DNA from 4 places in the Paenibacillus sp. EKM206P genome. Region 1 is predicted to be linked to each of the others. Evidence: predicted binding sites of a transcription regulator. Region 1 holds the regulator's gene; each other region holds the start of a gene.
The links. Region 1 encodes Rex, which represses fermentation and respiration genes when NADH is low (regulators of the CRP and FNR family bind a similar motif). Its sites were predicted from a motif close to TTGTGAAATATTTCACAA; they were not measured.
Positions count from the first base shown of each region.

Region 2: a site for Rex is predicted at 2,647-2,664, ahead of G9G53_RS20560 (DoxX family membrane protein). Genes of this name have one in related genera too.
Region 3: a site for Rex is predicted at 2,410-2,427, ahead of adhE (bifunctional acetaldehyde-CoA/alcohol dehydrogenase). Genes of this name have one in related genera too.
Region 4: a site for Rex is predicted at 2,498-2,515, ahead of G9G53_RS05950 (formate/nitrite transporter family protein). Genes of this name have one in related genera too.

Region 1 is NZ_JAAMNQ010000003.1:439,161-443,323, reverse strand. Features, by position in the region: gene dinG (ATP-dependent DNA helicase DinG) at 1-2,019, shown strand, start outside; gene G9G53_RS08730 (redox-sensing transcriptional repressor Rex) at 2,063-2,716, shown strand; gene G9G53_RS08725 (amidohydrolase) at 2,703-4,004, shown strand; gene G9G53_RS08720 (cell wall elongation regulator TseB-like domain-containing protein) at 4,042-4,163, shown strand, end outside.
Region 2 is NZ_JAAMNQ010000012.1:29,741-33,903, forward strand. Features, by position in the region: gene G9G53_RS20550 (dioxygenase family protein) at 20-811, shown strand; gene G9G53_RS20555 (hypothetical protein) at 884-1,807, opposite strand; gene G9G53_RS20560 (DoxX family membrane protein) at 2,024-2,542, opposite strand; gene G9G53_RS20565 (DUF3048 domain-containing protein) at 2,791-3,885, shown strand; gene G9G53_RS20570 (DUF47 domain-containing protein) at 4,074-4,163, shown strand, end outside.
Region 3 is NZ_JAAMNQ010000003.1:599,113-603,275, reverse strand. Features, by position in the region: gene G9G53_RS09565 (hypothetical protein) at 4-303, opposite strand; gene G9G53_RS09560 (DODA-type extradiol aromatic ring-opening family dioxygenase) at 622-1,389, shown strand; gene G9G53_RS09555 (Crp/Fnr family transcriptional regulator) at 1,528-2,244, opposite strand; gene adhE (bifunctional acetaldehyde-CoA/alcohol dehydrogenase) at 2,503-4,163, shown strand, end outside.
Region 4 is NZ_JAAMNQ010000002.1:479,058-483,220, forward strand. Features, by position in the region: gene G9G53_RS05940 (glutathione peroxidase) at 1-450, shown strand, start outside; gene G9G53_RS05945 (FAD-dependent oxidoreductase) at 841-2,202, shown strand; gene G9G53_RS05950 (formate/nitrite transporter family protein) at 2,590-3,423, shown strand; gene G9G53_RS05955 (molybdopterin-containing oxidoreductase family protein) at 3,795-4,163, shown strand, end outside.

The DNA of each region.
Region 1 (4,163 bases):
CTGCTGATTGAAGCAGGTACAGGAACAGGGAAGTCTCTGGGTTATTTGCTCCCATCGCTGTATCACAGTGTGAAAAAGGGACAGCGCGTTATGGTGAGTACACATACGATCAACCTGCAGGAGCAATTACGCGAGCGCGACATTCCGATGCTAACCAAGGTGATTCCGTTTCCGTTCCGGGCTGCTATTTTCAAGGGTCGGGGACATTATTTGTGTCTGCGTAAGTTTGAACATAAAATAAACAGAAGAGACTTCGCTACACCGAAGGAAGATTTAATTACAGCGGCTCAGATGATCGTCTGGTTGACGCTAACAGAAACCGGTGATGATGAAGAACTGAATCTGAGCAACCGTGGAGGGGATTTCTGGGAAACGGTGGCGAGTGATTCAGAGTCCTGTCTTGGTCGTTCTTGCCCATGGTTCCGCAAATGTTATTATCATCGTGCACGCCATGAAGCAGGAATAGCGGATGTTGTTATTACGAATCACTCTAAGTTGTTCACAGACGTCAAAGCCAGTCATCAGTTATTGCCGAGCTATGAACATCTGGTGATAGATGAAGCCCATCACCTGGAGGAAGTAGCTGGTAAACACCTAGGTATGCATATGAAATATTTCACACTCGTGCATACACTGACGCGACTGTTCAAAGACAGCAAGAATGGACAACTGCCTTCACTTCGTCAACAGTTGGCGAAATCGGGGCACGAGAAGTCGGCAGATTGGGCCTCAACTATCGACCAGCTGTATCCGCTCGTGTTAGAGGTGAAGGAAACTTGGGACCTGCTAAGCGACAAGCTGTTTGGCATGTTGCCGGAGCGAAGTGATGCGACACCGGGTGAAACAGGACAGTTTTCTTCCCGTCTCAAACCTTCGGCCAAGCCTGCAAAGTGGGATCAGGCGGGAGCTTTGGAAAATCAGCTATATGTAACGATGAGCGAAATTTTGCGCAAGGGCGACAAGCTGATGCTGGACGTCAAGGAAGAACATGACGATTATGCGGCGGATAGCCTTATTACAGATATCACGGGTCTGCTCAAGGATTTGGCGGGGATTCGAGAAAATTTGCGCTTTTTTATCCGACTCGATGATGAAACAACCGTATACTGGCTCGAGGCGAGCGGGCAATTCCGTAGTAAATCATTGCAATTTTATGCGGTACCCGTCGATGTGAGCCGCCAGTTGAAAGAAATGTTTTTTGACAAAAAAAGAAGCATTATTCTGACTTCTGCTACCTTGTCGGTAGATAAGTCGTTTCAGTACATGATCGATCAGCTCGGCTTACAGGAGGCCGCAGATCAAGAGCGGCTGATGACTTCGCAGCTCCCGTCACCCTTTAATTACAGGGATCAGGTGTTGCTGGTTATTCCACGGGATTTCCCAAGTGTGAAGGGCAGTGTAGGAGATGCACATTTTGTAGATATGCTCGTTAGCTCTCTAGGAGCGACTGCTCAGGCGACGCAGGGGAGAATGCTCGTTCTGTTTACGTCCTATCGGATGCTCCGGCAAGTGTATGAGCCGCTCAAAGAGGCCTTAGCATCCAGCGAAATTACTGTGCTGGGACAAGGTGTGGACAGTGGAAGTCGCAGCAAGCTAACCCGCCGGTTTCAGGAAGCGAAAGCTTCTGTATTGCTGGGGACCAGCAGTTTCTGGGAAGGCGTCGATATTCCGGGGAAGGCTCTGACTTGTCTAGCCATTGTTCGCTTGCCGTTTCAACCGCCGAATCACCCGCTGCTGGAGGCAAAAAGCGAACTGCTCCAGCAGCAGAAGAAGAATCCATTTATGAAGCTGTCTGTACCTCAAGCGGTCATTCGCTTCAAACAGGGATTTGGTCGGTTGGTACGTACAGCGAACGACCACGGGGTCGTTATCGTTTATGATACGCGTGTGATTGAATCCTATTACGGAAAGCACTTTTTGTACTCGTTACCGGGACCAAAAATGGAGCATATGCCATCGGAGCAAATGGTGCCCCGCATCGCCGAATGGCTCCAATCCGCCCCGGAGACAGAGGCATAACGGACGGACATAAGTATGTTCGTTACAATTAGGGGGAGCAAGTATGAAATCAGATAAAATTTCAGAGGCTGTCGTACGGAGGTTACCCGTATATTTACGTTATCTGAATGCACTTCACAAACGGGAGGTGGCTACGGTCTCTTCACAAGAGTTGGGACAGAGGCTAGATTTGAACCCGGCCCAAATCCGTAAAGATCTTGCTTATTTTGGAGATTTTGGTCGGAAGGGTATTGGTTATGATGTTTCTTATCTCATTGAGAAAATACGCCATATCCTGAAAATCGACCAACAAATTAATGTAGTCTTGGTCGGAGCGGGTAATCTGGGGCAAGCCCTTTCGAATTATAACGCTTATTTAAAAGACAATATGAAGATTGTGGCGGTATTTGATGCGTTTCCGGATAAGGTAGGAACCAAGATCAATACATTGGTCGTGCAACCGATGGATGAACTGGAAGCGACTGTGAAAGAAAAAAACATTCGAATCGGGATTATTACCGTACCTGATTTTGAAGCACAGCACGTGGCTGATAGGCTTATTGATAGCGGAATTGGAGCGATCCTGAACTTTGCACCGACTACTCTCAAGGCACCAGCCAACATTCGGATTCATGCCACAGACTTTACAACTGATTTGCTTAGCCTCGCTTATTATTTGGAGGACGGAAAGGAAGAAGCACAATATGACAGTGAATAAATGGATGATTAAAAACGGATCTTTTGCAGTAAATGGACCAGAAGCAGGGGTAGTCCATGGTTTTATGATTGTGGAGGATAGTCGTATTACTTATATTGGCGAAACCTTGCCTGCGGGTGAGGAAGAGACGGAAGCGATCGATGGTAAAGGGCTATTGTTTTTACCTGGTCTGATCAATACTCATGGTCATGCGGCGATGTCTCTACTGCGTGGGCATGGAGATGATTTGGCACTTCAAGTATGGCTTCAGGAAAAAATGTGGCCTATGGAAGCCAAGTTTACATCTACAGACGTGTACTGGGGTACGTCCTTGTCTGTGCTGGAAATGCTGAAAGGTGGAACAACAACCTTCCTCGATATGTACGATCATATGGATGAAGTGGCTCGTGTGGCTGAGGAGTCAGGTATTCGTGCAAGTCTGATGCGTGGAGCAATTGGACTATGTTCGGAGGAAGAACAGCGAATCAAGCTGGCAGAGGCCGTGACTTTTGCACGTAACTGGCACGGTAAAGCAGACGGGCGTATTACTACGATGATGTCTCCGCACGCGCCATATACATGTCCACCTGCGTTTATTGAAAAATTCGTACAAGCTGCGCATGATCTGGACTTGCCACTGCATACGCACATGTCTGAGACGATCGCCGAAGTAGAGCAAAACGTACGCGACTACGGTTTGCGTCCGGTTGCACACTTGGATAAGCTTGGCTTTTTCTCCCGTCCTTCGCTTGTTGCCCATGGCGTTCATTTGAACGACGAAGAAATAGCTTTACTGGCAGAACGTGGTGTAGCGGTTTCCCACAATCCTGGCAGCAACTTGAAGCTGGCAAGTGGTGTGGCAAGAGTGCCTGAATTGCTGCGTGCAGGGGTTACGGTTTCTCTCGGAACGGATGGTCCTGCCAGCAATAATAACCTGGATATGTTCGAGGAAATGCGTCTGGCAGCACTTATTCACAAGGGTGTATCCGGTGACCCTACGGCAGTTCCTGCAAGTGAAGCGCTGCGTCTGGCAACGGAATACGGTGCAAAGTCGATTGGTTTAAAAGAAGTAGGAGCGTTGGCAGCAGGCAACAAGGCTGACTTTATCGCGTTGGATCTGAATCAGGCACATTTCTTGCCGCGTACAGATCTTATTTCCCATGCGGTATACTCTGCAAGCGCCAAGGACGTGGCTCATGTGTGGGTAGACGGTCGTCAGGTTGTGAAAAACGGCGAATGCCTGACTATGGACGAGGAACGTATCAAACATGAGGCACAAGCCGCCTTTGAAGGGCTGCTGTCGCGCTAATTCAGGTGTCACATCCCCTTAGAGAGGAAGCACGGGTTTGAAAAATAAGAAAAAATGGATAGCGGTCGCCATTTTGGCCGTGATACTGATCCTGGTCAGCATTTTCTGGTATTATTCCTATGTTACTCAAGACCAGGTGGCTGAGAAAAATGCCGCTAT
Region 2 (4,163 bases), on a different contig from region 1:
CGTGTGGAGGTTGGCAGCGATGACATTACCCTCAATTTTTGTTGCGCATGGTTCACCGACACTGGCTGTAGAAAATAACGCATATACCAGCTTTCTTTCAAAGCTGGGCGCGAGCCTGCCCCGACCCAAAGGAATTGTCATTTTTTCCGCGCATTGGGATAGCCCCGATCAATGTATTGGCGCGGATGATCAGCATGCAGCGTTGCACGATTTCTATGGCTTTCCTGAAGAAATGTACTCAATCGATTACCCTGCACCAGGCGATCCAAAGCTGTATGAGGAGATAGAGCATCTGTTCAGTCAGCATAACTTGTTCCACCAGCCGGTTCGGAACCGGGGACTGGATCATGGAGCATGGGTGGTTTTGCGGCATATATATCCTGATGCGGACATACCGGTCGTACCGTTATCTATTGATTCTCGGCGCGCTCCTCAAGAGCAATACGAGATTGGACGGATGCTGGCGCCGTTGCGAGAACAAGGGATTTTGATTATCGGTAGCGGCGGATTGGTCCACAACTTGCGGACACTCAAGCAGACGAGTGAGCCAGCCGATTGGGCCGTTCAATATGATGACTGGATTGCACAGCAGCTTCAAGATTGGAATTTACGTCACTTATTCCAATATGACAAGAAGGCTCCATATGCCAAACAAGCGGTACCTTCTTATGGAATAGAGCATTTTTCACCTTTGTTTTATGCGATGGGGGCTGCGGATCAGGAGCGCTCCGCGCATAAGCTTTTTCAGTCGTATGTCCTTGGCTCGCTGAGTCTCAATTGTTGGGCTTTTGGTCAAGAAAGTGATACGTAAATGTAAAAAAGAACTTCCGAATCCACATGCTGTGTGGGAATGGAAGTTCTTTTGTGTTTTTTGCGTCTTCGATTAATTAGAAGGCACGTTCTTTTTTAGCCAAGTGGATACCTGCGAAGTACGTTGATCTCCATTTTGATCCAACAGTGTCATAAATGCTTTCAGCTTTTGAATATAGGTGCTCTTCGAATCCATATTACGTTGAACGAACCATTGATACCCTTTTTTGGCATACGGATGAATCCTCCCGGTATCATGATCGAATAATGGCGTATTGTTCGTGCCGTAGAAAGTATAGAAAAAGTACAGATCGTGCAATTTTTTTATAGCTTGTGTACGATTGGAATGTGGATATTGGTTTAAAAACAATTCCTGTGCCAGCACTCGTCCGGCTAACTGTTGATAGCCGATACGGAGCGCGGCATCTTTGGTAGCAGCCTGTCCGGATTCCATCGACATGATGTCAATATAGCTGCGGATATCTGCCGTGGTGTGCTTCCCGAATACTTTATATTTTTCATAGTTGATGATTGGGTAATACATGCCTTCTGCGGTTTCAAGTTTGTAGCCGGCATCTCTTGTTTGAGTTAGCAACTTTTTCAGGTTCGCATCGCTTGTACGGCTGATTACATTTGTGAACGAATCACCGGGTTTATAGATTTGATTTATTTTGGTTTGAACAGAGGTCGGGTATAGGGTCTGTGCATAGGAATCCAATTGCTGGTTCTGTGCATTTTCCAGATGAAGCACCATGAGGGTAGCTTGAGAAGCTGGAATGGATTGAATATGCTTTTGCAAATAAGTGAATGCCTGAGATAGCTTGCCGGGTTGGCCTAGTAGCTGCTCGAAGGCCTTGGAGATATGTTGTACACTTTCTGCCTGAGATGTCGTAGTAGACGTCGCCGCTTGGGCTGATGCCGTATATCCCGATCCCATAGTCTGCACTGTGAAAGTTACTGCTGCGAGCATGAGATAGGCTTTGGTGATTTTTTTCATGATATAACCCTCCATTACGTTCTTTGATGTAACTGTAGTGTATAGGGTAAATGTATCGTGAGCATTCCATGTTGTATCCAACTTGTAAACGTTTGGGGAGGATAATGAATCCGATAAAAGAGTCCGAGTTAGGAGGAGCTAAAATCCTCCTTGTGAGCATAACAGCGCAAAAAAAATAACCATTATCCCGGAGGATAACGGTTATTTGGGGGATGTTTAAGCTATTTTTCGACTAGGGTCCGCTGGAAAGGTATCTTTATTTTTACCAAACAGTCCACGCAGGAAGGGCAGTACCCAACGGTCAAAGCCAATTCTTCCGGCATTTGCGCCAGCAACTACGAGGAAGATTTCAAACAGCAGGTAGATTGCATTGGTGCTTACTGTACCCGAGAACAGGAACGAGAAGTTCATAACCATGGCCATCAAAGCAGCCAGTGTAGTCAATGTACCGAGAAGCAGGCCAACCCCGACCAAGAACTCACCCAACGGGATCAGGACGTTGAACAAACCTACATTCGGCAGGGCAAAGGCTTCGAGGAACGATCCCCACCAGCCTTGTACAGCGGGATGGTCTCCACCTGTTTTAGCAATGGCCCCCGAGATAAATCCGCCTGCATCGAATCCACCTGTCAGCTTTTCAAGTCCGTGAGTCATCCATTCATAACCTAGATAAACCCGTACGACAGTCAGCAACCACATTGCGACTTTGTTCTCACGTAACCAGCTATTAAACATTCAAACCACTCCTCTTTCTTAATCTATAATGTTGGTTGTATTTCATTTTGTTGGGATGATCATCTTTGCTACACCTTTATTGTAGTAGGTTCAGTTACAGTTATTTGTGATAAAAATCACAAAGTATGAATATTTTTAAAATTTTAATGTCTTCAGATAAGTATTCTATAGAGAGGTCATGCTTCAATCAAGACAAAAACAGGAAATAAAGCTTATAATGAGAAAAATAACGAAGTGGAGGGATGAACTTGTCCGGGCCCATTTCCCAACGAAATCATTGGTTGCGTGTAATGGCCTCAGCTCTGTTATGCATGACGCTGATGTCTTGTTCTGCTATGTCCAATACGGGAGATACTGAACCCGTTCCTCAACCGACCAAGCATAAAACAGAGAAGGAGGCGCTTGAACCGCCGAAGGAGCAGTCTACTCCGGCATTTACAGCTCCGCTTACCGGTCTTCCGGTGGAGCAGCCAGTTTTGGAGCGACCGCTCGCTGTCATGATTAACAATGCTCCAGCAGCACGTCCGCAGGCAGGACTTAGTCAGGCAGATATGGTATATGAAGTTCTTGCAGAAGGCGGAATTACCCGTCTGGTCGCTTTTTTCCAAAGTCATGGCGGAGATGTAAAGGTTGGTCCGGTCCGTAGCATTCGTCCGTATTTGATTGAGCTGGGCGAAACTTATGGTGCGTTGCCGATACACGCAGGGGGAAGCACAGATGCCTATGCGATTTTACAGCAGCAGCGGAAGGAACATTTAGATGAGATTTCAAATGGAGGGGCATACTTCTGGCGAAGCAAAGATCGTCGTCCTCCGCATAATCTATACACGGACGTGAATAGACTGCGCAAAGGAAGCGATAGTAAAGGGTATGCTACGCATACGGACGTTCCAGTATATACTTACCTTAAATCCGGCGAAACCCCAGTTATGGTGGACGAGACTGCAACATCTTTACAAATCCGGTTTTTGCTTAAAAGCTACCGGGTATCTTATACCTATGATCCAGCGGATCAACAATATAAGCGTTTTGTGAACGAAAAGTCACATGTGGATCAAAATAATAACCAACAGCTCTCAGCAGCCAATGTCATTGTGATGAGCACCAGGCATCGAACGTTGGATGATGTAGGCAGATTAAGTGTTGAACTGGACGGCAGCGGAGAGGCCATGGTGTTTCAACAAGGACAGTTAATACAGGCTGAGTGGCAACATACGCCAGGTGATGCGATTCGTTTTATGAAGAATGGGGTTGAAATTCCGTTAACGCCAGGTACATCCTATATACATGTGGTGCCTGCAGATACACCACTAAAGGAACATGTAACCATAGAAGTGAATTAGAAAACGAATTACACCTTTTTAGGAAAAAATTGTCGGATAATGAGCTTATATGTCGGGCACTGTATACGTATATCATGAAATTTGCTTTTACAAACATTACAAAAACATTGATGAGTGTGATAAGATAGCAAAGGTTGTCTATTGCAGTCGAAACAGGTTGCGGATATTTTCGTAAAGGGGTAATCGTTATGAGATTGAAGAAAAAGGATATATTCTTCGAGACGTTGGAAAATATGGCAGATACGATCGTGCAAGCAGCCGATTATTTTGCCCAACAT
Region 3 (4,163 bases), 160 kb from region 1:
GACTTAATAGCCTTTGACGCGCCCTGCAACTGAGAATAATGCTGCTGTTGCACGGCGAGGCACACGGGTTTGAATATCCAGCGCGGCCGAACGGAATGTACCCAGACAGGAATGACAAAGTCTCCCTGCATAAATAGGGGAACGGCAGGACTCACAAGGATAATCAAGCTGACTGTATGTGGAGGGAAATTTGCCTGCTCTTACCCAATCTGTGAGCAATTCTATAGGTGTACCAGTTACGTCACTGAGCTGGCGAGTATGAGTAGAAGGATGCTTCCATAGATAGTTAGAACAGCGGTCCAAGAATATATTTTCTTCCTCAATACAAGTACTACAGAGGTTTCTAAGGTTTTGACGAAAAACGGAACCGCATTTTGGGCAATTAGAAGTATGTATCTCCATGGAAACCAGTCCTTTGTATCGAAATAAAGTGAAATTTTAAAATTTATTAGTTACATATTACTATGACATTATACCTATATCAATCTTTATTTATAGAATCTTTGACCTTTAAGTGTATGTTAAAATCTGTGTTGACATGACTCTGTTACTTATGTATCATTACTTACATAAAGTTACTTGATGAATAAAATAAATTGTTGATGATAAGGGGATCTTTATATGATGCCATCTTTATTTTTGGCCCATGGCTCACCGATGCTTGCTATTGAACAGACGGACTATACTTCATTTTTAGAGCAACTGGGGAAAAGTATTCGTCCTAAAGCAATAGTTATCTTTACTGCTCATTGGGAAACACAAACGTTGACGATCAGTTCGATGGATGACGTGTACGATACCATTTATGATTTTGGCGGTTTTCCACCGGAACTGTACACAGTGAAATATCCAGCACATGGTTCTGTGGAACTGGCCAATAAGCTGAAAAAATTATATGAACAAAAGGGCATTGACGTAGAAACTGATCGGGTGAGGGGTTTGGATCATGGATCTTGGACATTGTTGCATCGTATGTATCCTGAGGCAGACATTCCGGTAGTTCAGATCTCTGTAAATCCATATCTCTCGCCCAAAGCACAATATGCTATTGGTGAAGTGCTGCGAGGACTGGGAGAACAGGATATTCTGGTCATTGGTAGTGGCGTGACTGTTCATAATCTGCGTATCGTCAAATGGGGGGAAACGAAAACAGAACCTTGGGCTATAGATTTTGATGATTGGATTATTGAAAAAGTACAAAGTAGAGATATAGAGGCTTTGGATCACTATGAAAGCGAAGCACCGTATGCTCGCCAGGCCGTACCCAGAGCAGAACACTTTGTACCGTTGTTTATTGCAATGGGGAGTGGCAATCCTGCAAACAAAGCCAAGGTTATCCATAGAAGCTATGAGATGGGGAATTTAAGTTATCTATGTTTACAGTTTTAAAGAGTGTTGCCAGAAGAAGGACTGTCATTAAAATGCTTCGCTACTGCTCCTGTATAAGTAGGGGAGTGGAAATAAATTAGGGAGTGTTATAAGCTATAGTGGCTTATAACACTCCCTTTTACATAAAAAAACGATTTATTATATCCGGCAAATCTCACGAGGGCATAGTTCACAATGACATACACCTTGCAGCATTTCCAAATCTTTGACAACAATCATACCATTATCATATTCAACTGCATTTTTCTTACGTAGATCACTAAGCATCCGGTTTACGCTTTCCCGGGTCGCACCGATCATATTTGATAAGTCAGTATGAGTAATTTTTTTATGAATCAGGATATGTTCGCCGTGAGGCTCACCATAGGTATTGCATAGACGAATGAGCGTTGAACATAAAGCGCCTGGCTTGCCGTACATCATCAAATCGCGGAACTTAGTCTGAGTAATGCGGTGATGTGAACCCATCCATTTCATAAAGTCAATCGCAAAATCACAATGCTGGCAAATAAGCAGTTCCAAATCTGTATGATCGATTACGCCAATATCACTGTCTTCCAGAACCTCAGCAGAAAAGGAATGCTTAGTACCGAAAAATGGATCGGCTTGACCAACAAGATCGCCGCTTTGATACATATATAGAATAAGTTCCTTGCCCTCATCCGTTGTTTTGGTTACTTTCACGCGTCCGCGCTTAATATAAAACAGCTTATCCGCTGTATCTCCTTCCCAGAACAGATGCGAGCTTTCTGGCATAACTCGATCTTTCATCATTACTTGCAATCGGTTGAAGCTGGCCTCCGAGAAGCAACAGGTGTTGCCGCGGGCTTCCATTACATTTGTAGGGTTTCTCATCGTCCATTTCCCCTTTGTATCCTATGTTTTTTATCTGCAACTTGATCAATTCAAATTCATTATATACTTGTGCAATGAGTTTTTGGGGCAAGAAGAGGGGGTAAAAGTGGCAGAATTCCAAACTTTGTGATTTAATTCACTTCATAAAATAAAATTTTAAATAGATTGTGAAAAAAATCACAATATATCTTGAAAAGCTGTGTTACGATCAGTGCGTGAACAAGAGATAGTACACGAGATAACAGGAGGATGAGGGAAATGGCTGTTAAAAACGAGGTTATTCAAAAAGAGCAAAGCGCAGAGCAGTATATTCAAACGCTGATTGACCGGGGGAACCGGGCACAGCAAGCTTTCATGAGTATGAATCAGGAACAGATTGACGAAATCGTACAAGCTATGGCACTCGCAGGGATGGATAAACACATGTACCTGGCGAAGTTGGCTGTTGAAGAAACAGGACGCGGTGTGTACGAGGACAAAATCACCAAAAACATGTTTGCAACAGAATATATCTATCATAGCATCAAAAATGAAAAAACCGTCGGTGTCATTGAAGACAATGATTTTGACAGTTTTCAAAAGATAGCAGAGCCAGTCGGTATTATCATGGGGATCACTCCAGTGACAAACCCGACTTCGACTACGATGTTCAAAGCGCTGATTGCCATTAAAACACGTAACCCAATCATTTTCGGTTTCCATCCATCTGCTCAATCGTGTAGTGCGGAAGCAGCCCGCGTCTTGCTCGAAGCAGCTGTTAAACATGGTGCTCCGGCCGATTGTATTCAATGGATTGAAGCACCTTCGATGGATAAGACCAATGTATTGATGAACCACCCTGATGTGGCGCTAATTTTGGCAACTGGTGGATCAGGCATGGTTAAGGCAGCTTATAGCTGCGGTAAACCAGCACTTGGTGTAGGTCCTGGTAACGTGCCTTGCTTTATTGAAAAAACAGCAGATATCAAACAGGCCGTGAACGATCTTATCCTCTCGAAATCTTTTGATAACGGTATGATTTGTGCTTCGGAGCAAGCGGTTATTATCGAAGAGCCAATCTTCGAACAAGTGAAAAAATTGATGATCGCTAACGGTTGCTATTTTGTAAATAAAGAAGAAGCAGCTAAGCTCACTCAAGGAGCTATGAATGTCGAGAAATGTGCAGTGAACCCAGCTATTGTCGGGCAGTCTGCTGTGAAAATTGCTGAAATGAGTGGTATTACAGTACCAGCAGGAACTAAAATTTTGGTCGCTGAGATTGAAGGGGTAGGAACAAAATTCCCATTGTCTGCGGAAAAATTGAGTCCTGTATTAGCTTGCTATAAAGTAAAAAATGCGGAACAAGGTATTCAACGCGCTGCTGAAGTCGTGGAATTCGGGGGCATGGGTCACTCGTCCGCTATTCATTCGAACGATGAGGATGTTATCGCTCGGTTTGCAAACCGTTTGCAAACAGGACGTATCATTGTAAATGCACCTTCCACACATGGTGCGATTGGCGACATTTACAACACCAATCTTCCTTCGTTGACACTTGGTTGCGGTTCGTACGGTCGTAACTCGACTTCGTCGAACGTATCGGCAGTCAATCTGATTAATGTGAAAAGGGTGGCGAAACGGACGGTGAATATGCAATGGTTCAAAGTACCTTCCAAAATCTATTTTGAAAAAAATTCGACACAGTATCTTGCTAAAATGCCTGATATCACACGTGTAGCTATTATCACAGACCCTATGATGGTACAACTGGGATATGTAGATCGTGTTATTCATTATCTGCATCAGCGCCAAACACCAGTAGCTATCGAAGTGTTCTCTGAAGTAGAGCCAGATCCATCGACAGTTACGGTAGAACGTGGTACTGAAATGATGAGACGTTTCCAACCGGATTGCATCATCGCACTGGGCGGCGGTTCGCC
Region 4 (4,163 bases), on a different contig from region 1:
ACACCAGCGAATCAGGAGGTTTCTCTGAATACTTACGCTGGTAAGGTGCTGGTTATTGCGAATACCGCCAGTAAATGCGGACTTACCCCGCAATATGGGGATTTGCAAAAGCTTTATGACGAATATAAGGATCGGGGATTAGTTGTATTAGGCTTTCCTTGCAACCAATTTGGCGGTCAGGAGCCGGGCAGCAGCGAGGAAGCGTCTGAATTTTGCCAACTGAATTACGGGGTTAATTTCCCGGTATTCGCCAAAGTGGACGTCAATGGACCGGGTACAGCGCCTCTGTTTGAATATTTGAAAAAGCAACAGCCTGGAGAACAGGAAAATGGGACAATTCAGTGGAATTTTACGAAATTCATTGTGAATCGTGAAGGTGTACCTGTGGGTCGTTTTGAACCGAAGGAGTCACCAGAAGCGATGAAAGCAGCCATTGAGCAATTGCTATAGTAGCTTTGCCTTCATTCCAAAATATATGTTTAAAAAGGTCTGATTTCCGGCATGTCTCCGGGAAGCGGACCTTTTTTTGTTCTCTACATGTGCATTTGTCTAAAGGGGGAGCATCATGTGAAAGTCGATTCCATGGGCATAATCAGGCCGCCTACAGGGGAAACTGAATGGAGCAAAAAAACATTTCAGCAAACAGTTGATCTCGTATATCCTTTCTTTTTTAAATGTGGACAAATTGTGAATATCACAAAAAGCTATTGTAATGTGAAAAATATCACACTATAATAAGTGCATGAAGTGAAATAAATCACAAACACTAACGAGCTGTTTACGTGAAACTATTCACAATTATTATACAGTTTATGCCCACACACCAAGGAGGAATTCAACATGAAAGTAGCAGTTATCGGATGTACACACGCAGGCACAGCAGCTATCGTTAACACAGCTAAATGTTATCCAGATGCAGAAATTACCGTTTACGAGCGTAATGATAATATTTCATTTTTATCTTGTGGTATTGCGCTGTACGTAGGTGGTGTCGTCAAAGATCCGCACGGCCTGTTTTATTCGTCTCCAGATCAACTGTCTGACTTGGGTGTAGTGACCAAGATGCTTCATGAGGTAACGAGTGTGGATACGGCTGGCAAGTCCCTGCATGCCCGTAATCTCCAAACAGGTGAAGAATTTACAGACACATTTGATAAACTAATTGTGACCACGGGATCATGGCCCATTATTCCAAAGCTGGAAGGCATTGAACTTGATCATATTTTGCTCTGTAAAAACTATAATCATTCCAATGATATCATTGAGAAAGCCCAGCACGTACAGAACATTACAGTCGTGGGAGCTGGATACATTGGTGTTGAATTGGTAGAAGCTTTCCAAATGAATGGTAAAAATGTAACGCTGATCGACAGTGCTGATCGTATATTGAATAAGTATTTGGACCATGAGTATACAGACCGGATTGAAAGTTCCCTGAAGGAACATGGCATTAAGCTGGTACTTGGCGAGACGGTGAGTCGTTTTGAGGGTACGAACGGTAAGGTAAGTAAAGTCGTGACCTCTAAAGGAGAATATGAAACAGAGCTTGTTATTCTCTGCATCGGTTTCCGACCTCAAACGGATCTGCTCAAAGGTCAGGTAGATATGTTGCCTAACGGTGCGATCATTGTGGATAACTATATGCAAAGTAGTTGCCCGGACGTGTTTGCAGCAGGCGACAGTTGTGCAATTCGCTATAATCCGACCGGCAAAACGGCTTATATCCCTTTGGCAACCAACGCAGTTCGTATGGGTACGCTGGTGGCACGTAATCTGGTGCAACCAACCATTGCCTACATGGGAACCCAAGGAACTTCGGGTATCAAAATTTACGAAGACAATATCGCAGGAACAGGCATGACGGAAGCTGCGGCAACAGATGAAGGCATGACTGTAGAAGCTGTAACCATTGAGGACAGCTACCGACCTGAATTTATGCCAACCTCCGAAAAAGTGTTACTGAAAGTGGTATATGAACAGGGGACGCGGAGAATTCTGGGTGCTCAAATTATGTCGAAGGTGGATTTGACGCAATCCATTAACACGCTATCCGTAGCCATTCAAAACCATATGACTATTGACCAGTTGGCCTTTGTCGATTTCTTCTTCCAGCCGCATTATAACAAGCCTTGGAATTTCTTGAACGCGGCAGGTTTACAAGCTTTGCCTACAATATCCGAACGGAACCCAGTTACTGTATAATTAGATTTGTCTGTGACATTGTTCATAAGTTTGTCAACAATCTGAGGCGTACGGATGAATCCTTATAGTACAATATAGAGTAGCATAAGGATCAGGGGGGAAGTAGCTTATGGGTTTGTTTTATATCCTTTTTCTTGTAGTCGTGGCGCTGATAGGCCTCGGTGGAGTTCTTTGGTTCTTAAGAGCAATTGAAAAGGAAGAATACAATTAAATGTAAAGCGCGTAGTAGCGCAGTAGATGTAATAATACAGAAAAACAGTCCTTTTTTCAGGGGCTGTTTTTTTTATAGTTACGAAAGTGATTTTTTTCACAAACTTAATCACTGATTTTAAATAAAATATGAAAGAAGAATATTTTAGTGAATAGATATTAAAGGAGCGGGGATATATGGCGAGCTATAAACCGGGGCAAATTGCTGAAAAGACGGTGGAAACAGGAGTGGCCAAGGCGAACAACCCGTGGACTGTGGCGGTGGTACTGGGATTTTTGGCAGGTGCATTTATTGCACTCGGGTTTTTGCTGGATATACGTGTTATTGCAAGTGCGCCTAAAGAATGGGGAAGCATTGCCACCTTTATTGGAGCTGCGGTGTTCCCTATTGGTCTGGTATTAGTTTTGATCGCAGGCGGAGAATTGCTGACCGGCAATATGATGGCGGTCCCTTTGGCGAGATGGGCAGGACGAATTAAGACAGGAGTCATGCTTCGTAATTTGGCGATTATTACGCTCAGTAATTTTGCAGGTGCGTTATTCGTTGCATTTTTCTTTGGGCATGTGCTGGGTTTGACAGAAACGGGCCCTTATCTGGACAAAGTGGTGGATATGGCAGGACATAAGCTACACGAAAGCTTTTTGCAGTCTTTTATATCGGGTATAGGATGTAACTGGCTCGTAGCACTGGCTGTATGGTTGGCATATAGCACAGACTCCATTGGCGGCAAAATTATGGGGATTTGGTTCCCGACCATGGCCTTTGTGGCTATTGGATTTCAGCACGTTGTTGCCAATATGTTTCTCATTCCGGCGGCTATTTTTGCAGGCCACTTTTCATGGGCAGATTATGTTATGAACTTCATTCCGGTCTGGCTGGGGAATTTGGTAGGAGGTAGCCTGTTTGTGGCTGGAGCCTACTGGTTGGCCTATCTGAAAAAGCCTCAAGCCAACGCACATCCAGTGAATGAATCTCCAACTACTTCTTCGGTTGCACATCCAATCCGTTGATTGATCCTACCTAATCACAGTACTTTAAACAGCAATGAACAAAGCAAATCCGCCATGACAGGCCCGGGGGAACGAAACCTGTCATGGCGGATTTTTTTGGGAGTGGTCCATGATTTGGCATGGAGGATGAGTGTGCTCTCGTCCATGATGCCTTGATCTTTTTTACCCTCAGTAAGATATGATGAAACAGGATGTTGAAAAAAATTATAATTCTTAAAAAATCCGTTTTGCTCTATGCAGCAGACGGATTTTTTTAATATTTTGGAGAGCGGCTGTGTGGGAAAATCCTTCTCTTGCCATAGGCCAAAGCTGTGGATATGATAAGATCAGTGTAATTTTTGGAAACGGTAACGGAAAGGAGCATCAACACTATGGATCATCGCAATAGCGCGCCTCGTGAGGCCACGCTTCAACAAGACTTACAAGGGGGACAGCGGATGACGGAGCAGCAGGACGGTATTTTTCCGGCTGTATGCCCGTTAGATTGCCCGGATACGTGTGGGCTCCTGCTTCACAAGGAAAAAGAAAAGATAATCAAGGTGACTGGAAACCCAGATCATCCCATTACCAAAGGGGCTATTTGTAACAAAGTTCGCAATATGACGGAGCGGGTATATGATCCTGATCGGGTGCTCTATCCGTTGAAGCGTATAGGCCCCAAAGGAGAAGGGAAGTTTGAACGAATTAGCTGGGAGGAGGCGGTCAATACCATTACAGGTCGGTTCAAGGAGCTGATCCGT